2 regions of the Pseudolactococcus yaeyamensis genome follow, and region 1 is predicted to be linked to the other one. Evidence: predicted binding sites of a transcription regulator. Region 1 holds the regulator's gene; the other holds the start of a gene.
What was found. Region 1 encodes NrdR, which represses ribonucleotide reductase genes. Its sites were predicted from a motif close to ACACNATATATNGTGT; they were not measured.

Region 1 (11,508 bases):
CGGCTATCAAAAACTTCATCTACAACTTCACGCGTTGAGTAAACGATAAAATCTCCTTTGGCGTCGTTGTACTCAATCGTCACGTTTTGTGATTGATTGTATTGTTTTTTGTAAGCCGCTGTTAAAGCCTCAGCAATCGCACCAATCACAACTTCAGGCGAGATGCCTTTTTCTTCCTCCAAAAGGGTGAATGCAGCTTGCATTTCCTTACTCATGTGTCTCCAACTTTCTTTTTAAATTTAAATGCTTCTATATTTTATTATAGTTTGACTTGTGTCCGAGCTTTGGCAATGTTTGATAATTCAAGCTCAACTGTTTTCTGACGTGTTTTGTCTAGATAATTGAGGGTGATTAGATTGCCATCAAAAGCGACTAAATCGCCGACAAACTCTTTTTCTCCTGCAACTTTTTGGTAGAGCTTAACAAAAACATAGGCACCGATGTACTTGTCGAAGTCAGTTGCTTTTTTGAGCGGACGCTCAGCACCGGGGCTTGCTACCTCAAGCATATACTCCGAGGGAAAAGGATCTGGTGACATCTTATCCAATTCTGGACTGATGATTTCTGACAAGTCAGCTGTGTCTTGCAGTGTAATCCCTTCTGGCTTATCAACAAGGACAGATAAAACATGGTCTGCTCCCATTTTTGACCATTCGACATCCACCAACTCAAAAGGCTCAGGCAAGAGACCTTCAAGATGTGCCAACACAACTTCTGTGATGTTTGTAGACATAAAATTCCTTTCTACGATTTTACTTCGCAAAATCTTGAAACTTGACCTCTGCTTTCGCTTCGTCCAAGCGGGGTCATTCGCGAATATACTCATTTAACTAAAGAAAGGAAACAAAATGTTTGAGATATTTTCCGTCAATTCGAGGCGATAAAGCGATGATGTACAGGTGTACGGCAGGACTTATCAACGATGAAGTGGCGGAAAATAGCCGAAAATGTTTTCTTTATTTGGTTAAGGGCACCTCTAAAAACTCAGATTTGCCTCTTTTGGCTAAATTTTCCTATCGCGTCGTTATTGCTTCGCACCTTGCAGTAGCACTGGGCTTTCTGTGGCGAGTAACCGCAGCCACAAGCCTTGTCGCAATGCCTAGCCGAAGACAACTTCGTTGTCCTCATTGGTTGATTGAAAGCAATGCTTTCAACTAGAAATATTTAACTCAAAAGTCATCAAAAGCAGTTTTTAGAGGTACCCTTAAATGAGTAGATGTCCGCTCAAAGGCTTTCTATAGTTATGACCCTAAAATCATTTATAAAAATTCAAACAACAGGAGCGCCCAATGTGAGCGCTCCTTTCTTTGTTCTTTAGAACTATTATACCATAATTTTGACAGAATGCAAATTTATGATTTCACTCATTTTTTCTTGTATGATTTCACTCATTTTTTCTTGTCTTAAAGACTTATTTCATCATTTTTTCACAGTCAACTTTATCGCGTTTCATCCGCTCCGACTGTTCTCTACCCGTTGGCATAAAACGAAAAACGATGAATTGGGCTGGTTCACTTGATTGATTGGATAGCCGATGAATACTTTGTTTCACACGTAAGACATCATTTTCGTGTATTGTTTGACTTGAAACGTGACTATTTGCCAGATACTCAACCGTAATTTCGCCAGAAGTCACGATAATATTTTCATCAAGTTCCTGATGTTTGTGCCAATCTTGGACAACACCAGCGGGAAGCGAATTCTTATGAATTTCAAACTCAGGATAGAGATAATAGTCAACCTGAGTGCCACTTGATTTTGTTACCGAAATAGCTGACACTTGTCTCGTGATGTCAATTGGCTCATTTTCAGATGTCATAAACATTACTTCCGTTTACGAGCAATCAAATGAATCGGTGTCCCTTCAAAAACAAAAGCTTTCCGAATTTGATTTTCTAGCATTCTTGCATATGAAAAGTGCATGAGTTCTTCTTCATTGACAAAGACGACAAATGTCGGTGGTTTTATCGCCACTTGTGTGGCATAGAAAATCTTGAGACGCCGTCCTTTATCGGTTGGCGTTGGATTGATAGCAATCGCATCCATAATCACATCGTTAAGCACGGCAGATGGAATGCGCATATTTTGGGCTTGGCTGACTGATTTAATCAAGTCAGGTAATTTATTGAGACGTTGTTTGGTTTCAGCTGAGACGAAAATAATCGGTGCATAGTTGAGATATTGGAACTCGTCACGAATTTTTTCTTCCCATTTTTGAAGGGTCTTGTTGTCTTTGTCAATGGTATCCCATTTGTTGACAACGATGATAATGCCACGACCTGCCTCATGGGCAAAGCCTGCAATCCTTTTATCGTATTCTCTGATACCTTCTTCGGCGTTTAGTACCATGAGGACAACGTCCGAACGGTCAATGGCACGCATGGCACGCATGACTGAATATTTCTCGGTTGATTCGTAGACTTTCCCACGCTTTCTCATACCCGCGGTGTCAATCATGGTGAACTCTTGACCTTCTCCGTCCGTGAAGTTGGTATCGATGGCATCGCGGGTAGTACCTGCAATCGGGCTTGCGATGACGCGGTCTTCGCCTAAAATGGCATTAATCAAGCTTGATTTGCCGACATTTGGTCGACCAATCAATGAAAACTTGACGATGTCTGGATTTTCTGCTTCAGTTTCGACTGGTAGGTTGTCGATGATGGCATTGAGGACATCCCCAGTCCCAATCCCATGAACCGCAGAAACAGGATAAGGTTCGCCCAAACCAAGGCTGTAGAAATCGAAAATTTCCATGCGGCGCTCAGGGTTGTCGATTTTATTGACGACGAGGATGACGGGGGTAGCCGTTTTGTAAAGGATTTGTGCGACATATTCGTCCGCATCTGTCACGCCATTTTCACCGTCCACGACGAAAACAATGACATCAGCCTCATCCATAGCAATCTCAGCTTGCGCCTTGATTTGTGCCATAAATGGCGTATCCGCCATTTCGATACCACCTGTATCAATCATGGCGAATTTTTTATTGAGCCATTCGCTGGTTGTGTAAATCCGGTCACGTGTCACGCCGGGTGTATCTTCGACGATGGAAATCCGTTCGCCTGCGATTCGATTAAAAATGGTCGATTTGCCGACGTTTGGTCGGCCGACGATTGCTACTGTAGGTAATGCCATTGTTTTCTCCTTTATGTTGCCGTGCTTTTCCACTTGCTAAGCACTCAAGTCTAAGTATAACATAATACGTTTACTCCTGCTCATCTTTTTCAAAATCATCATCAAAGACGTACAAGTTAAGGTTCCTTAATGTTAGTACATTAAGGAAAGTATTGCAATACTTTGGATTTTTTCAAAACTACACTGCTTATAATGGAAAGCTTATTGCTTTACTAAAATTTTAGGAGAATTCCCCATGAAAAAAATTATTTTATTGTCAGCAAGTTTGCTTGCTATTGCGAGCTTAACTGCGTGTGCTACTTCAAATGTAGACAAAAAAATTTCATCTTCAAACTCATTAGGTAGTAGCGCTGTAAAAGCGAGTTCTGATGTCAAAACAGAATCAAATACCGAGTCTAGCACTCTAGAAAAGATTGCTAGTTGGGCTGAAAAATCTATCTCTACTGATGAACTTTATGTGACTGGAGATATGAATGTAGGCTTAGATGATAGTATCAAACCAGGTATCTATGACATGGAAATATTGGGTGGCGAAGGTAATATACATGGCAAGCACGATGGATTTCATTATCCGTTTAATAACTACACTGCTGGTGCACCCGAAACTAGACAGTTATCAAAAATTAGGGTACTTAATTTCAAAGGTGATGTTTGGCAGTTTAGCAATATATCAAAAGTAAAATTTACTGCAGTGCCTACCGCAACCCCACAAACAGAATTTTATATCGGTTCATGGATTGTTGGAAGAGATATAAATCCAGGGATTTATAAACTTCAATCAAGTCAACCACTAAGTGCAAAAAACTCAACTGAAGGTTGGCGCATAGCTATCAATGATTTTGATGATGCTAGTCTAGATCATAAGGTCAAACTAACGACTTCCTCACCAGATGTTGCTGTTGAATTAAGAGAAGGAAATATTGTCACAATAGCTCTTGATATTTTTGGCATTGAAGACCGTAAAAATGCAAGATTACAATTTATCAAACAATGAGGAGAACATCAATGTCACAAGATTGGAATTATGCCGAATTAGCAAAAGAAGCTAAACATCATGGAGGTCCTGAAGCTTACTTAGAAGATATCAGAGAAGAAGGAAGACTATATGGAAGAAATGAAATTCTTAAACCACTTCTCATCACACTTGGAGCAATCGGAATTGTAGCAATTACTGCGGGTATCTTCAAATTTAAAAACTATATTCACAAGCAAAAAGAAACCCAAAAGAAAGCTAAAATTTCAAGTGAAATTCTTCTTAAGGAAATCAATAATGAAATTTCTACATAAATCCATTTATACAATATGCCTCACTGGAATAGATGTTAAAATAACACCGAAAATCATGATGCTCAATAATGTCAAAATAAGCTCTCGCAAAAAATGCGATGAGCTTATTTTTTATACTACGACACCAAACCCTTATCCTGTAAATTCGTCAAAGTCGCTGATTGTGATGGCACACCGAACTGTGCAGCGATTCTCTCACTCCAGTCGCTGTCAAGACGGCGGTCTCCAGCAAACTCTGCTTGCATTTTGTCATAGTCTTGAATGACTTGCGCCGTTTGCTCTTGATAACGTTCGTCAAAGACAACCGCCTCATAAGGCAGGCGTGGTTTGACTGCATTTCGGCGAGCAGGTACACCCAAGGCTACGCCAAATAATGGATATGTGTAGTCTGGTAAATCCAAAAGCGCTGACAATTCAGCAGCTTGAGCGCGGATAAGGCCCACAATCACACCGCCGTAGCCTAGACTCTCTGCTGCAAGCAAGGTATTTTGCGCAGCCAAACTAGCATCGACAGATGAAATCAATAAATTCTCAGCACCTTCTGGGAAAAATTCCCCAGTGTGCAATTTCGTTGCTTTCTCTGCTCTGTTTAAATCACCAACAAAAACTAGAAAATGAGACGCATGCTTGATTGACTTCTGAGGTTGCAAGTCAAAAATTTTGCTTTTGGTCTCATCCGTCTGCACATTGATAATCGAATATGACTGAAAATTTTTCCAAGTTGAGGCAGCACGCCCCACCTCAATTATCGTTTTCATTGTCTCAGCGGGGATTTTTTCTGCTGTAAAATTTCTGACAGAGGTGTGCTGTAACATAAGTTTAATCGTATCATTAACCATTGCGACGATTTTCTCCCTCCAAACGAAACTCTCTCGACAGCTTACGTACACGCTCCATGACTCGCTTAGCAGCCCAAGTTTCATCTCCTTTTTTAGTCATAGCAAGCCGCATCTCAAGCTCATCCATGGTTAAATTCGACGTGAAAAATGTCGGCAAATTTTCCTGCATCCGATACTGCAAAATGACTTGCAAAATGTTATCGCGAATCCAGTCGTTATTGCTTTCGGCGCCAATGTCGTCCAAGACTAAGACTTGGACTTTTTTAATGTCATTAGCCTGCCACTTTAACTCATCAAAGCCAGTGTTGTCAGAAATAAAAGACGGATAATGAATCAAGCTAGTAGAAATCCCCTTCTCTGCCAACTTATTCGCCATGGCAGCCATCATAAAGCTCTTGCCAACACCGAATTGACCATAGAGATAGACACCGTTTTGATTGGGATAATTTGCTATAAATTCAGCAACAGCTTGATAGGCAGCAACACGATTGGCATCATCTAAAAGGACATCATCCCAGATAACATCAGCAAAATCTCTCGGCATACCAATCAATTTAACCCGACGTTTTTTGCTGATTTCAGCTTCTTTTGCTAAGGTTTCTGCTGTTGCACGATAAGTCACATCAGCAAAACCTTCATTATTAAAAAGAATTGGCTCATAACCTGATATTTTAGTGGGTTCACCCGCAACGAATTTAGCTTTTTCTTTTAGATATTCGTTAAACTTCGACAGGGATTTATTCACTTGTGTCGGCTCAAATTCGTTGTCTTGAATAAAAGTTTTGATTTCAGGATTATCCAAAATCTTGGCAGTCAATTCCTGATATTTTTTGACGTCTAAACGATTTGCCATCGCATCTGCTATTGATTCCATTGCCATATTATTCACCACCATTCATTTTGTCAAGTGCTTGACGTCTGATTTTTTCTAGCTCAGCCTGTTGAACCCTACTGGTTTCATTTTTATAATCAGGATCATACCAGTCAGGTATTTCACTACCAGCAGGTGGCGTTTTTTTCAGTGGTTGTACTTTCTTATTTGCTTTATCAGCCTGCTTATTTTGATAGGTCGCTAACCACTTGGCTGCGAGCTCGGCCGATGTCACCTGTTCTTTCTTCCAGCGATTAGCTTGCTCTTCTATATAGTCTGAGACATTAGAATAACCCCGAATTTCCAAGAAATAGATTATCAGCATATTTTGGATTTCTGGCGCTACACCGTCACGAGAAAGTCGCACGAGCAGCTGTTTTTCTTTTTGAGTTGGGTACCCGTCAAATCGGCTTTTCTTGATTTTCGACAGCAGTGCCTCTGGTTTTTCGGACTTAGCCGTTCTGATTAGCGCTTGTTCGGCTTTTGAAAAATCAAGTAAGCGAGGTTGTTTTTGGTTTTGCGCAATTAAATGGCGAGACATATTGGCTGTATTAAGCGACTGGTCAGCATTTTGCGTCGTTTCAGCGATTTTGAACAAATCATACCAGTCCAAATCAAATTTATCAGCTAAAGCGTATAGCGCTAGTGTATCTTTGCTTTCATCAGCAAACTGAATCCCTTTATTTTCCATGGTTGTCTTGAAGTATGCTAAGTCAAATCCCTTATCAACAGGCACTGAAATATCTATCGTTTCGGGCAATTCCGCCACACGGTAGACATCTGAAAACTTCTTAGAGATTTTTTGACCTGAGAAGTCAGTTTCTCTTATCAATTTTTCAAGTGCAGGTTGCCCGATTTTATCCGTTAGCAATTGCTTGTAAAGCCCATCTGATAGGAAAAACTCCGGCGTCAAATGGCTCTGTAAAACTAGTGTCAGCTCGCCATGGTCCTCATAAATGTCTAGTAAGTGCAAAGCTGATAACTGGTCAAAGCCATTCATCAACTCGTTCAAGCCGTAATCCAGATGATTGAGCAAATCTGACAAGCGCCCCTTGTGAGTTGGAAAAGCACGCAAAAGCTGGTACAAGGCAAACCCATTCCGCCCAATAATCGGTTGATAGAACATGACAAAAACACCGGCATCAAAGCTGGTTTTGTCAGCGTTTTTGACTGTGAATTTATCAATGGGTCGCATATTTTTTCCTACTTATTCTTTTTAGTAATATTTCGCAAGAGGTCTTCGAGATCGCTGACGTCTTTGAAGCTACGATAAACACTGGCGAAACGCACATAGGTAATCTCATCTAGTTCAGCCAATTCTTCCATGACAAACTCACCAATGATATCCGAATGGACTTCATTTTCAGCCAACATTCGCACCTTGCGCTCAACACGTTCCACCGCTTTTTCAATCGACTCAGAAGAAACTGGTCGTTTGCGGGCACTACGAACAATCCCTGTGATAATTTTATCACGGTTAAAGACTTCGCGGGTGTCATCTTTTTTAATGACGAGCAAGGGCATTTCTTCGATACGTTCAAAGGTTGTAAAACGATTGCCACAATTTTCGCATTCACGGCGGCGTCTGATGGCATTTTCAGCCTGACGACTGTCGATGACTTTTGATTCTTCTGATTGACATTTAGGACATTTCATATTAAAACTGCGCCTCCATGCGATAGATGACTTGACCTTTTGAGGAAAATTTCGCCTCATATTCTGTCATCACATTTTTTTCGGTAAATGCCACATCTGTATGTAAATCTAGCCAGACTTGTTGTAAAGTCATACCATATTGGCTCATCGATGCGAGCGAGTACTCAAACAAGCCGCGGTTATCCGTTTTAAAATGGACTTGTCCATTTTTGACTAAAATAGTTTCGTAGGTTTTCAGAAAATCTTTGTAAGTCAAGCGACGCTTTTCATGGCGTGTCTTAGGCCACGGATCCGAGAAATTCAAGTAGACTAAATCAACTTCGCCAGTCGCAAAATAATTGGTCAGGCTGCTGCCATCAACGTGCAAGAGTTGGATATTTGGCAAATTCAGTTCCAGCACCTTATCCAAAGCATAAGATAAAACTGTCAACTGCATATCAATGGCGATATAATTAATATCTGGATGGCGCTCTGCCATACCCGTAATAAAAGCCCCTTTTCCCGACCCAACTTCGACATGGATAGGATGATTATTGCCAAATTTTTCCGCCCATTTACCTTTAAAGGCCTCTGGATTTTCAACCACATATTGGGTATTGGCTGCCATCATTTCTGGGGCGCCTTTCCGATTTCTGACTCGCATCTTTTCTTTTTTCACTCCTATGTCTACCTGTTACGCAACGCAATATGTTATGGTCAGAAAAGTTCAAATTAGTGATTTAAACCTTTCCCTTTAACTGAAACAAGGAGACGCTAGTCTCCCCATACATTATTTAAAAATATCACAAAAATTTCGCAAACCCAGAATTTCTAAATTCGCAGCCTGTAGGTTATCAGACCATAAATTTTCGTTGATTTGTTTTAAAAATGATAGTGTTCCATACCATTTGATTTTAACAAATGTTTCTTCATCTACCCGATAACCCGAGTACTCTAACCATTCTCGCCATTGACTCGGGGCAATATAGTGACCCAAGAGATGCGCCACATCCACAAAGGCGTCAGATAAAGCAACCGTATCCCAATCCACTAAGTAAATTTTCCCACTGTGGTCATTTTTCAACCAGTTATGATGGTTGACATCTCCATGTACCACGACGGCATTTTGCACCTCGAACTTAGGTGTTGCTTCGCGTAATTCGGATAAAGCATTTGACAAGTAAGAATTTTGAATCAAACTTCTATGCGCATGTTGATACAATCTATCTACCAATTGTTTCGGGGTGGTCACATCATTACCAAATTTTTTGAAGGCCTCTACCAACATCTTGCTATGATGTAGGGTGGCAAGTGTCTGATTGACTTGCATATCCCCCATCTCAGTTGCCGCAAGGACAACGCCATCAACCCAAGATTGTGCTGTCAACATCTCCCCATTGCTATTGCGCTTGGTCCAGATAATTTTCGGTGTCAAACCCACTTGTGAAATGGATGCCAGAAGAGGACTAGCATTCACTTTGACGAATGCCTTTTGGCTGCCAAAAGTTGCATAAAAAACGTTATTCACACTTTGACCAAACGAATTATTTAATGGCACGTAATGCCAATCTGCTTCGTTGCCTTGCATCATGCTGATAGCCCCCTCCTTTCTTTCTGAATAACAACTGACTGCCTATCCTTTATAATGAATCAGCATTGACTGCGTTAAAATGTCCGCATACATATAAGATTCAACGATTTTTTGACCACGTGCTAATGTTTTTTCAACAACAAAATGCGTATCAAAAACTTCTGTCAAGGTCACTTTATGACGGTTTTCACGCTTACGACCGTAGTGGTCTGTAATATCGACATCTTCGCCTAAATGTGAGGCTACTTCTTTTTTGATTTCAATGATTTTTCCAACTTCTTGACTATCCATTATCGCTCTCGTTTCTTTGATTTCAGAGGGACTGTAAACAAATAAACTGTGCTTTTGGGCGAGATAATTTTTTGTTGAACAAGGAATAAAAATCGCAGTGTAGCGGGCTACATAAGATTTTTATGACGATGTGCAACGGAAAATCTGCCGTCAAAAAGGATAGGCTATTTGTTTACAGTTCCTTACGTCCATATTAAGATATGAACTTTTTACAGTACTTCTATTATAACATGAAAGGTCTACTAAAATCTACACTAGATTTTCAGTAGCCTTGACTCGCTTCATGCTGCGTGTCAACGCTCGTGAACTTGGTGAATTGACCTACCCACATTAATTCGGCAGTACCGGTTTCACCCGACCGATTCTTAGCAAATATAATCTCAGCTTTATTATCAATTTTGACTTCGGGATCATTGGCGTTTTGATAATACGCCTCACGATGAATAAAGGCGACAATATCCGCATCCTGCTCGATGGAACCGGACTCTCGCAAGTCTGATAATTTAGGACGTTTATCTTCACGTTGCTCAACACCACGGCTGAGCTGACTGAGGGCGATCACAGGTACTTTCAACTCCTTGGCTAAGACTTTTAGTTGCCGTGAAATTTCTGAGACTTCTTGTTGCCGGTTTTCTTTCCCTGTGCCTGAAATCAACTGCAAATAGTCAATTAAAATCAAGCCGAGACTGCCTTTCTCTTGGGCTAATTTTCGTGATCTGGCGCGAATCTCTGTGATTTTAATACCAGGCGAATCATCGACGTAAATACTTCTATCCGCCAAGGCGCCCTGTGCAATAATCAAATTACTCCAGTCGTCATCGGTCAACTTACCAGTCCTCAAAGAATGGGCATCAATTAACCCTTCTGACGACACCATCCGATTTACCAAACTTTCTGCACCCATTTCCAGTGAGAAAATGGCAACAGTTTGTCCGAGTTTGCCGATATTTGAGGCAATGTTCAGGGCAAAGGCTGTTTTCCCCATGGCTGGACGGGCGGCTAGAATAATCAACTCTCCCTCATGGAGACCTGTCGTTTTCGCATCAAGAGATGGAAAACCTGTCGAAATGCCCGTTACCGTTGATTTCAGCTTGGATAAACGTTCAATTTCATCATAATTAGTATCAATGATTTCTGAAATTTTACGAAAACCAGACCGCGTCCGACCTTCTGTAACCGCAACTATCCCTTTTTCAGCTTCAGCGATAATGTCGTCTGCAGCATCTTCCTGAGAATAAGCACGTTCAACTGAGTTGGTTAATTGGCTAATAAGCTTACGCAATAAAGACTTTTCAGCGACAATTTTGGCGTAGAAAACCGCATGGGCAGCCGTTGGCGTACTCGTTGCCAATTCAGCAATATAAGAAATCCCACCGATTGTCTCTAAATCACCTTGATTTTCCAAAAGGGAATGGACAGTCAGGACATCAATTGGACTGCGTTCATCTTGCAAACGCAGCATGATGCGAAAAATAATCTTGTGTGAGGTTTTATAAAAATCATCTGCCGTGACATATTCTGATACTTCGATTAAGCGGTCACTATCAAGGAAAATCGCCCCAAGGACAGCTTGTTCAGCTGCCAAATCTTGGGGTGGTGCCTTGAGCACATCAATATCTGCCATTTACTTCTCCGAAATTTTAACGCGAATCGTTGCCGTTACATCCTTGTGCAATTTAACTGGTACATCTTTCAAGCCAATCGCTTTGAGGGGATATTCTAATTGAATTTTGTGTTTATCTAGTTTGAGGCTGAACTGCGCATTGAGCGCATCTACGATTTTTTTCGAGTTAATGGCGCCAAAGAGACGGCCATCTGCCCCGACTTTTTCTTTGACTTCAACAATCGTTGTCTCTTTT
Region 2 (11,508 bases), on a different contig from region 1:
AAAGCGCTTTCTCTATAATCTTATACTGCCATGCGCGCTGGCAGTGGCTACACTCAGATTGATTGGTTATAACTTTTCTTGTCTTTGTCTTTGAAATTACTCTGATTAAGTCGTTTTGAATATTAGGACTATGATGTTTGAAAAAATCATTTCAGCAAGCGAGAGCTTGCGAACAAAACTCAGACTAAATAAAAATTTAGTCCATACTTTGGAGGAATTTTATGTTTTCAGAAGTAAGTGGCTTTCAATTGTCACAATCATCAAAAGAAATAGCTAAAAATCTCTTAATATCAGTAATATCAGCATTTTTAGCGGTCTTTGTGGTTCGTAATTTTTTGATTGGTGCAGCTTTGTGTGTCTCTATATCTACCGTTGCACGTTGGGTATGGGCAATTTATCAGGCGCATAGAGCTGGTAGGTCAATTAGAGCAGCTGTTTCTCTATGTCTAGGTACAGCAGGATGGACGTGGATTCTTGTTGATTTTCTGATTGGCTATGGAGTTGCGCTAGTATTGGGAAGTACTTGGGTACAAGCCTTGTAATTCTTTGAGATAGCCTTCTTTGATTCGACTGAGGAGGCTATTTCTATTTTTTAGGAAAGTATTTTATGAAAATATTACATTCAAGATATATATCATTTCTAGTATTTATTTTGTTTATTACTAGTTACTTAATCATGGTACAAAAAAATGTTGGAACAAGCATCTTATCTGTCAATTACGCTTTAAGTGTTCTTTCATTTATTTCTGCAGTGCTTGCACTTATTTTTAATTATATTTCATATGCGTTCTTTTTATCTTTGTTTGATATGAGTCCTTTAAAGTATAAGCAACTTTTTTGGAATGCAGTTTGGATTTCATTTTTATTAAATTATTTATTTGTGTCTCTAACTCAAAAGGTATCAATTTTGATTTTGATGTTCAAAATTGGTATAAATCCATTTATGATTATTAATTTTTTGCTTATTGGTTTTATACTGTACGTAAGAGAAAATAGGTCATTAAAAAAAATTGTATTATTTTTTTTGAGTATAACTCTAGTTGGGATTATTGGACAAGTGATTATAAATATGCTAGGAGTTTAAATGATAGAGAAACGAACTTTCAATCAAGAAGTTAATTTCTTGAAGTACGCCAAATTTAAAGATAAATACCGTTTATATTTTCCAAATATCCCAGATTTTTTTTGGAAAGTGATGTTTTATTGGATGTTCTTTTTTCCGTATCTCGGTATGTTTTTGGTGCTTTCTATTTTTACATTTGTTGTTTATATCGGGAAAATGCCAGAAAATTTTATATTTTATATATCTCTTATTACAATAATAGGACAAAGTCTAAGTGTGTGGGCGATAGTTACAAAAGAAAATGATTTTTTAAAAATTCATCACTTAGATTATTATAATTCAGGTTTGTTTAATAGTTCTGAAAAAAATCTTTTTATTAATAAGTTGATTATTTATTATACTTATCCAATAATTTTTACAATTGCTGTGCCATTATTTTTGGATTTAGTATTACGCTACTTCAAGGGCATAATAAGTATATATGATTGCGTTATATATTTTTTTGTTTTACTTACCATGATATTTTTAATTATTAAAAATGCCTACTATGATTTAACTTTGGAGGTAGGTTTAAAGCATAGAGGAGAGTTTTCGTTTTTTGCTTTTTTTGTTTTGATAATAATTAAATTATTTTTCGTAATGAATAATTGGAATTCCTACCAATCAATTGATTTTAGCATGTTGTTAAAAGCAATGAAACATCGTTACTTAGTTCTACTTACTTTAATATTATTGATATCTTGTAGTTGTTTATTAAAAAAATATCGCTTAAACAAAGTACATCAGGATAATAAAATTATTTCCCTAATATTGAACCACTGTAAAGGAATTGAGCGAGATTTTTTTATTAGAGAATTACTACAAGGAAGTATCTTGTTACCTTTAATAATTATTACTGCTTTATTTATTCCAGCAACTATATTCCAGAAAAATATATCAGTAGTCTTAATTGTATTTTTCTTTTATAGTCATTATAATTCGCATTATTTGCTAAATAATCGTTATTTTTCTTATGTAAAAATGACAGGATATATTTGGCGAGGTTTATGGATTGTAAGTTATAAACTGATTGGAATTCAATTGTTATTAGTGATAGTGACTACATTGTTTCTCAATCATTCTTTAGCGACTATTGGAATATATATCGCAATTAATAGCTTTGTTTTCATATTAAATCTTATAATTTCAACTATAATTTATGGTGCGGTTATTTCTTCTAAAGGGACAGATAAAAAGAAAGAGAAAACAATTGAATTATTTTATACTCTACCATTAATTCTGCAGTTAGTATATGTCATAAGGAGCAATTTATGAAAATATTAAATAAAAAAACTTTAAAAAAATTTTTTATTCTATATATTTTATTTTGGATACCAGCAATCCTATTTCTTATATTATTTGCTATTTTTGGGAAGAGTAACTCAATTATGGTGATGTCAAGTGAGATAGATTATTCGTTTTGGAAGATTTTCACAAATAACCTAGTAGTTGCTGTTTTATTATACTTGTTGGGGTATTTACATAGATATCTGGTTTATTTGTTATATTTTATAAATGCCATGTCTTTTACTTTCTTGTTTAGTTTGTCTATTGAACGATATCAGTTAATTGATGTTCTATTTCGTCTTGCAAGTTATGGTCTGACAGAAATAATGGCGTTTACATTGGTTGTAGTATTAGCATTACAAAAGAAAAATAGATTATTTACTAGAGAGTATAAGGTTGTATTTTTATCAATTTTATTGTTAGTATTCTCTGCATGGATAGAAAGTATTGTGATTTGAAAGAGAGAAAATAATATGAAAATGAAAAACGTTACAAAGTCTTATGACGGTAAAAAATCGGTAATAGAAAAATTTTCTTTTGATTTTTCTGAAGGGACAATATATAGTATTTTTGGAGAAAATGGCTCGGGAAAAACAACGCTACTTAATATTTTAAGTGGGTATCTAAATTTTGAAGAGGGTAATATTGAGGGAAATGATGACGTGCTTTTAATAACGGAAGATGTTATACCTTTTGACTATATTACAGGATTGGAATTTGTACATTTAACTTTACGCCATAAGAAAAAAATAGTTTCAGATGAGGTGGTTAATTTTTACTTGCAAGAATTTGGGATGTTAGAATTTAAGGATGATTATTTAGATAGTTATTCTTCAGGTATGAAATATAAAATCCTAATGATTTTAACTTTTATTATAAAACCGAAAGTTCTTCTTTTAGACGAACCTTTCTCTGAGCTAGACATTATAACTGTCGAAAGAGTAAATCAAGAACTTCAAAGAATGAAAGAAAGTAGCTTGATAATTTTTTCTACTCATATATCTAGTCTTGCTTTTCAGATTAGTGATAAAATTCTTTTTTTAACATCTAAAAAGTTTTTAACATTTGATAATCAATTTTCCAATGTTGAAATGCTAGAACAAAAAATTCAAGAAGTTATGACTAAAAAAATCCAAGATAGTTATGAAGTTATTGACAATCATCAATAATTAACAGAATATATCGAATTTTCAAATTTAATCCCAGACAAATGATAACATTTATGTTAAAATAATACCATTATTTAATTTATAACAGGAGAACAAAATGAACAAACAAACGAAAAGAATCATTGCTATCGTTATCATCTTACTAGGTATCCTATCAATCATTGCGACATCGCTTAATCTTCAGGTGACGCTAGGTGATCCGGAGGCGTTTTTGGCAGGTGAAGTGGGCTTACCAGTTCCGGACGTTGTGAATCGGGGATTATTTGTCGTTCAGGCGATTTGTTTGGTTTATCTGATATTTGCAGAGAATTTCAAGAAAACAAATCTGTTTTGGATTATTCTGTCACCGCTAGGGTGCATCGTTCTTGGCACGCGTCAACTTTTAAGATTAAATAAAGCGACCTTGATTGAGGACTGAGCATGAAAAAATTCTACCAAAAACATCCCTTAGTCGTTATTTTAACTAGCATTATCGCCACAATTATCATTGGGATTGTGGTTTTGTCTGCGCTTTTATTACCCAAGCTAAAGACTAGCAAGCAGGCAGATTATGAGCTTTATACTGTCAAAGCTCAGGCTGACAATATTTTCAAGGGCAATGTGACGGCAAAAACGTCGACTGATTATCGAGAAGATATGTCGCTTGGCGAATTGTCACAAGTCAATGTGACGGATGGGCAGGAAGTGAAGGCTGGCGATGTTTTATTGACATATACTAAGTCATCTGACGATTTATCAAGCCAAGAATTTGCAATCAAAAGTGCTGAGAATGATTTGGCAAATGCCCAGGCAGATGTGGTGGAAGCAGAGAAAAAGGACGCGAAGTTACGTACGGACTTCAATAAAGCCAAAGATGAGGGAGAAAGGCAGAACATCAATGCTCAGCTTGAGGCTAATAACGAGACTTGGAAAGCAGCGCTGCGCTCGGTAACAGCTGCTACACTTGCGCGCGACCAAGCACAAGCAACTTTAGCAAGTCAAAAGGATAAGCAAACTGCCACGGTGACGTCTAAAACAGATGGTATTGTGATTATGGGGACGAAGTCTGAGACGTCGCCTTTACTGAGTGTTGTGAGTCGGGAGACACTGGTCAATGGTAAGACATCGGAATATGATTACGACAAGCTCAAGGTGAACGATGTGGTAAGTGTTGAGACGGTTGATTTGTCGAAAAAAGTGACGGGTAAAATCTCTTATATTTCTCCAGTTCCAGATAAAGCAACGTCTGAAACATCATCTAGTCAATACAATTTTAAGGTTGTTTTAGATGAGCCATTACAAAACGGCTATACGGTTCAGATTCATCGTCCAAATGAAACACTTTATATTCCTAAAACATCCGTGAAAAATGGTAAAGTTTACATGAAACGTGGTGGGAAATTTAGTAAAGTTGCAGTCGAAACTAAGGAGTCGGGTAGTCGCTTGCAAGTCATATCTGGTTTAAATTCGGGCGATAAAATTATCGAGGAGGCAGCAGCTTATGTTGATACGCCTTGAAAATATCACAAAAACTTATGAGCTTGCCAAACAAGAAGTTACTGTTTTAAACAATGTCTCTCTCAATATTTTTGAGGGTGATTTTGTTGGTATTATGGGGCGAAGTGGTTCTGGAAAGTCGACTTTGGTTAATCTGATTGGTTTTTTGGACAAGAAATTTAAAGGGACTTACTATTTTGAAGATAAGTTAGTTGAGCAGTATACAGACGATGACTTATCTAAAATCAGAAATGAAAATGTTGGCTTTGTTTTTCAAAATTTTGGCTTGATTGAAAATATGACAGTTGGGCAAAATGTTGAATTGCCTTTATTATACGCTGGTATTTCTAATCAGGAAAAAACACGTCTTGTAGCGGAGAGTTTGGAAAAAGTGGGCTTGGCTGACTTTGTAGGTCAGTCTGTTAAACTTTTATCGGGTGGTCAAAGGCAACGGGTGGCTATTGCGCGTGCCATTGTCAATTCTCCTAAATTTATCATTGCAGATGAGCCAACGGGTGCGCTTGATAGCAAAACATCTGTTGATATTATGCAGTTGTTTACAGATTTGAATACGACTAGTGGTGTGACGATTATTTTGGTGACACATGATCCCAATTTGATGGCATATTGTAATCGTGAAATTAGAGTGTCTGATGGCGAGGTGGTCCTATGAACTTGCGTGCCGTTATCAAAAATGCTTATCAAGCCCTTCGTCAAAATACCAGACGCAGTATTTTAACGATGCTTGGTATTGTCATTGGTATTGCCAGTGTCATCACGATTTTATCGTTAGGACGTGGGTTTGAAACTTACACGGTAAAAAATCTGACTGCTACAAATGAAAAAAATGTAGCGGTCGATGTTGTTTTTTCGCCGTCGGATTATGAACAGTTTGAATCAAATAAAATGCGCTACTTTTCTGATGAAGACTTGAAATTTATAGGTCAGATTGAGGGCGTAGAGAAGGTTGCCTATGTCAAAGCTGACGACAAGTTTTTACGTATAGATTTACAGGTAGCAGATAAAAAAATCAGTAAGAATTTAGGCTTTGTAGCTGGTGGTAAAGATGCTGTCGAGGTGGGGCGCACGATTAGTCGTGATGATATTGAAACGCATCAAAAGGTCGCAATGATCAGTCGTGATACGGCAAAAGATGTCAATCCAGATGTGAATAAGGTATTAGGTACAGGGATTGACATAAAAGGTGAGCTTTATCAAATTGTTGGCATCTATAAAGGAGGGACGGCTAATTTGTTTGATATGACCCCTGATGTCAAGATTCCCAAGACAACCTACCAGTACTATACGAATAGCGAAGGGAATCCCACGCAAATAAAAGTTACAATTGCTAATGATTATAAACCCAGTAAGGTTGCGCAGAAAGTGATTAAAAAACTGGAAAAAGTAGGCATCAGTCGTAATTTTGGTGAGTATTCAACTTTTGATATGAGTTCTCTGACAGACGGTATTGGTAAAGTATTGAAGATGTTGACCTTCTTTATCTCAGGAATAGCGGGCATTTCACTCTTCATTGCAGGTGTTGGCGTTATGAATATGATGTATACATCAGTTTCTGAACGTGTCAAAGAAATTGGCGTTCGCCGAAGTGTTGGCGCTAAAAGACGTGACATTCGAAATCAATTTTTGGTTGAAGGCTTGATGCTAACAATGTCAGCTGGTGTGATTGGTTATATCATCGGTTATTTGGTTGCGCTTGTCATATCAATCTTCTTGCCATTTAAAGTATCTCCAGATTTATTTACAATTTCCCTAACTTTAGTCATAACGATTGCCATTGGTCTGGTCTTTTCAATCACCCCAGCCAACATGGCAGCGCGAAAAGATTTGGTGGAGATTTTGAGATAACATTACAAAAAATAGGTCATTTGACTTATTTTTTTGTGGTTAATAAGTCGAAAATAGGGCAATCTATTGGCTGAATAGGATGAAATAATCAAATATTAGGCAAATGCTTGACATCCTATATATAGTATGTTAAGGTCTTAAATCTTTATATAAGACACAATATATTGTGATTCCGTGTTTACAAATTACCCAATGAGTGGTAGAATATATTTAAAATCACTTTAGAAATGAGATGTACGTTATGATGGTTTGGGAAAAAACAGAGGTAGTCGACAATACGATGGAAGTTGTTAAGCGTGATGGTCGCCATTTAAATTTTGAGCCGGAAAAAATTTATGATGCCTTGAGAAAAGCCTCTGATGAAGTTTTTCCGATGTCACCGGTTCAAGAAGTGAAATTGGAACACTTGACGGACAAAATCGTTGCGACAATTTTTGACCGTTTTGATGATAATATCAAAATTTATGAAATTCAAAATATCGTCGAGCACGTTTTGTTGGATGCTAATGAGTACAAATTAGCAGAAGTCTATATTAATTATCGGACAAAACGCGATTTTGAGCGCTCGCAAGCGACAGATATCAACTTCACGATTGACAAATTGATTAATAAAGAACAGTCTGTTGTCAATGAAAATGCCAACAAAGACAGTGATGTCTTCAATACGCAACGTGACTTGACGGCAGGTATCGTTGGCAAATCGATTGGTCTGAAAATGCTACCGGCGCACGTTGCAAATGCCCACCAAAAAGGCGACATCCATTTCCATGATTTGGATTATCAGCCCTATGCACCGATGACCAACTGTTGTCTGGTTGATGTCAAAGGGATGCTTCGCGATGGCTTCAAACTTGGCAATGCCGTCATCGACAGCCCTAAGTCAATTCAAACAGCAGCAGCACAAATCTCGCAAATCATTGCCAATGTGGCCTCAAGCCAATATGGTGGTACATCTGTCAACCGCATCGACGAAGTGTTGGCGCCTTATGCTGAGCTGAATTTTGCCAAGCACATGAAGGACGCCGAAGAGTGGGTAGCAGCTGAAAAACGCGAAGCCTATGCGCGTGCAAAAACGGCCAAAGATATCTATGATGCCATGCAAAGTCTGGAGTACGAGATCAATACCTTGTTCACGTCCAATGGTCAAACACCATTTACAACCTTTGGTTTCGGCCTAGGTGAGGATTGGTATGCGCGTGAAATACAGAAAGCTATTCTTCAAAACCGCATTAAAGGTCTGGGTAAAGAAGGGCGTACAGCCATCTTCCCTAAACTCGTTTTCACCATTAAACGTGGTTTGAATTTGAATGCTGAAGACCCCAATTATGACATTAAAGAATTAGCAGCCGAATGTGCGACAAAACGCATGTATCCAGACATTGTCAGCTACGATAAAATCGTTGAACTAACTGGCTCATTCAAAGCACCAATGGGGTGCCGCAGTTTCTTGCAAGGTTGGCAAGACGAAAACGGTCAAGATGTCGTGGATGGTCGGATGAACTTAGGCGTTGTGACGCTTAATTTACCACGTATTGCCCTTGAATCTAAAGGGGATAAAGATAAATTCTGGCAAATTTTCTTTGAGCGGATGGCAGTTATGAAAGATGCGCTGGTTTACCGTGTGGAACGCGTAAAAGAAGCAACGCCTGCCAATGCGCCAATCCTTTATGAAAATGGTGCTTTTGGTAAACGCCTGAGCAAGACAGACTCTGTCAATGAGTTATTCAAACATCGTCGTGCAACGATTTCTGCAGGCTATATCGGTCTGTACGAAGTCGCAACTGTTTTTTACGGTGGCGAATGGGAATCTAACCCTGAAGCTAAGGCCTTCACGCTCGATATTTTGCGTGAAATGAAAAAAGCGGCGGGCGAGTGGTCTGACGAATATGATTACCATTTCTCAATCTATTCAACGCCATCTGAAAGTTTGACTGACCGTTTCTGTCGCCTAGATACAGAAAAATTCGGTGAGATTAAAGACATTACCGATAAAGAATACTATACCAATTCATTTCATTATGATGTCCGTAAAAATCCAACACCGTTTGAGAAATTAGACTTTGAAAAAGACTATCCAGTCTATGCCAGTGGCGGTTTCATTCACTATTGTGAATATCCAGTACTTCAACAAAATCCAAAAGCCTTGGAGGCTGTTTGGGATTACGCCTATGACCGTGTTGGCTATCTTGGTACAAATACACCGATTGACCACTGTTACGAATGTCACTTTGAAGGCGACTTCACACCAACTGAACGAGGGTTTCAATGTCCAAATTGTGGCAATAGCGACCCTAAAACAGTTGATGTTGTTAAACGGACCTGTGGCTATCTCGGTAACCCACAAGCGCGCCCAATGGTCAACGGCCGTCACAAAGAAATTTCATCACGCGTCAAACACATGAACGGCTCAGTCGGTCATTTGTCAAACGGAGATGATTTGGAAAGCGTTGCGATTGATGCAGCTAAGTCGCCATTCTTTCAAAAATAAAATTTAAAAACGGCAAAATGCCGTTTTTTGTTGTTAAAATAGATTAAAAATGATATAATTGCTAAAAATGACGATAATGGGGGTTTGATAGAGGATATGTCTTATAAAGAATTGAAAATAACCAAATATAACGATTATCACGGATATAATGATGATTATATTAAAAGATTTGATGGATATGCAACTTTAAAGACGAATCTTAAGCCTTATTTAATGCATCATAAAACATTATCGGAAACAAACTTACCTATGTTTGTCGTTAATTTACCTGAGATTAGTTTATTATCAGAAAAAATCATTGCAAATTCGCGCGAAATCGATAAGATTTCCTCTAAACTACCGGGTGTTGCTAGGCATCAATTTTACAACGAAAAGTTATCTCTTGCCATTCAGAGTACAGATGAAATTGAAGGTATCAAAACGACCCGCGAGGAGATTAATTCAGCTAAAAAAGCTGTCTTAAAAAATGCTACAAAAAAGGTAAGGCTACAATCAACGGTTAAGTTATATCAAGACATCATCGAAAATAAATCACTACATATTACAACTTTTGAAGATGTCAGAAGTATATATGATGAATTGACAGAAGGAGAGATAGATAAGAAAAATCTACCAGATGGCAGTTTTTTCAGGAATGAAGAAGTTTTTATTACTGATGAAAGAAGTGGTGATACAGTTCATAATCCTCCTATGACTGGGAAAGCAGTTAGTGATATGATGTCAGAATGGCTGCTATTTATCAACAATAGCAAGGGGCCATTTTTAATAAAAGCGTTAATTGGACATTACTTTTTTGAAAATGTTCACCCTTTTTATGATGGCAATGGTCGAATTGGTCGCTATATTTTATCAAAATATTTATCAAGAAAGCTTGATATTTACACGGGATTAGGCGTCTCTCAATTTTTAAACGAGAATAGGAGAGCCTATTATAAGGCATTTGCTATTACGGGTGAGGCTGATAATAAGGCAGAAGGCACATTTTTTGTCTTGGCTTTACTTAACATTATTTATGAGGGACAACAAAATCTCATAGACGATTTAAAATTTAAAAAAGTCCAATTATCGTCAGCTATTCAAAAAATTGAGCTTGATACAACCTTATCAGAAGTTGAAAGAACTGTTTTAGTGTTACTAGCACAATCTAAATTATTTACAGAGTCTATTGAAGATAAACTGGAAGATAGGGACATCATTGCGATGGCAAAAGAGACCTCCCATAGCCAAAATGCTGTTCAAAAAGCGATAAAAGAACTAGAGGAACAAGGCAAAATAGATTTATTGCAAAAGAGACCCTTGATTCACGATATTTCAAATGCGTATATTTAAAGTTCAAAATGAAGAAAAGCCGACAAGTTCGGCTTTTTTTGGTATAATGTTGTCATGCAGAAAATTCTGGAAATAAAAAATGTAACATATCAATATGAGGAATCAAGCGACATTTACGCCGTAAATAGCGTGTCTTTTGAGGTACTTCGTGGCGAGTGGGTGTCGATTATTGGGCGCAATGGTTCTGGTAAGTCGACAACGGCACGTTTAATAGATGGTCTGATGGCAGTAGCCTCAGGCGAAATTATCATCGATGGGCAAACTTTAACGGAAGAAAATGTTTGGGCATTACGCCAAAAAATCGGCATGGTTTTCCAAAATCCAGACAATCAATTTGTCGGCTCAACCGTTGAGGACGATGTTGCTTTTGGCATGGAAAATCATGGCGTCCCACGAGAGGAAATGCTGACACGGGTGCAGGCTGCACTAGAACGTGTCAATATGGCAGACTTCAAAACGAAGGAACCTGCTCGTCTGTCTGGTGGTCAAAAACAACGGGTTGCTATCGCAGGGATCGTTGCTTTGCGTCCTGACATCATTATCCTAGATGAGGCGACATCTATGCTAGATCCAAAGGGGCGACTAGAAATCATCCGAGTCGTCAGAGAAATCAAGGAACAGTATGGTTTGACTGTCATTTCGATTACGCATGATTTAGATGAGGCGAGCCTTTCTGATAAAATTATCGTCATGAAGGATGGGAAGATTGAACAGATTGCGACACCGGATGCGCTGTTTTTGAATGACAATTTAGTTGATATTGGTCTGGATGTGCCTTTTTCAGCCAATGT

Region 2: a site for NrdR is predicted at 7,055-7,070, ahead of nrdD (anaerobic ribonucleoside-triphosphate reductase). Genes of this name have one in related genera too.

The regions. Positions count from the first base shown of each region.
Region 1 covers NZ_BAAGGP010000010.1:11,805-23,312, forward strand. Annotated here, with positions in the region: gene nusA (transcription termination factor NusA) at 1-215, opposite strand, end outside; gene rimP (ribosome maturation factor RimP) at 260-733, opposite strand; gene ACYQ21_RS03380 (cupin domain-containing protein) at 1,412-1,819, opposite strand; gene der (ribosome biogenesis GTPase Der) at 1,825-3,135, opposite strand; gene ACYQ21_RS03390 (hypothetical protein) at 3,371-4,129, shown strand; gene ACYQ21_RS03395 (hypothetical protein) at 4,141-4,422, shown strand; gene ACYQ21_RS03400 (NADPH-dependent oxidoreductase) at 4,539-5,261, opposite strand; gene dnaI (primosomal protein DnaI) at 5,254-6,135, opposite strand; gene ACYQ21_RS03410 (DnaD domain protein) at 6,143-7,327, opposite strand; gene nrdR (transcriptional regulator NrdR) at 7,336-7,788, opposite strand; gene trmB (tRNA (guanosine(46)-N7)-methyltransferase TrmB) at 7,790-8,431, opposite strand; gene ACYQ21_RS03425 (phosphotransferase family protein) at 8,558-9,358, opposite strand; gene ACYQ21_RS03430 (Veg family protein) at 9,401-9,649, opposite strand; gene dnaB (replicative DNA helicase) at 9,912-11,273, opposite strand; gene rplI (50S ribosomal protein L9) at 11,274-11,508, opposite strand, start outside.
Region 2 covers NZ_BAAGGP010000003.1:64,590-76,097, reverse strand. Annotated here, with positions in the region: gene ACYQ21_RS01455 (hypothetical protein) at 222-542, shown strand; gene ACYQ21_RS01450 (hypothetical protein) at 608-1,084, shown strand; gene ACYQ21_RS01445 (hypothetical protein) at 1,085-2,377, shown strand; gene ACYQ21_RS01440 (stage II sporulation protein M) at 2,374-2,847, shown strand; gene ACYQ21_RS01435 (ATP-binding cassette domain-containing protein) at 2,869-3,558, shown strand; gene ACYQ21_RS01430 (hypothetical protein) at 3,656-3,976, shown strand; gene ACYQ21_RS01425 (efflux RND transporter periplasmic adaptor subunit) at 3,979-5,055, shown strand; gene ACYQ21_RS01420 (ABC transporter ATP-binding protein) at 5,039-5,707, shown strand; gene ACYQ21_RS01415 (ABC transporter permease) at 5,704-6,900, shown strand; gene nrdD (anaerobic ribonucleoside-triphosphate reductase) at 7,142-9,388, shown strand; gene ACYQ21_RS01405 (Fic family protein) at 9,485-10,717, shown strand; gene ACYQ21_RS01400 (energy-coupling factor ABC transporter ATP-binding protein) at 10,772-11,508, shown strand, end outside.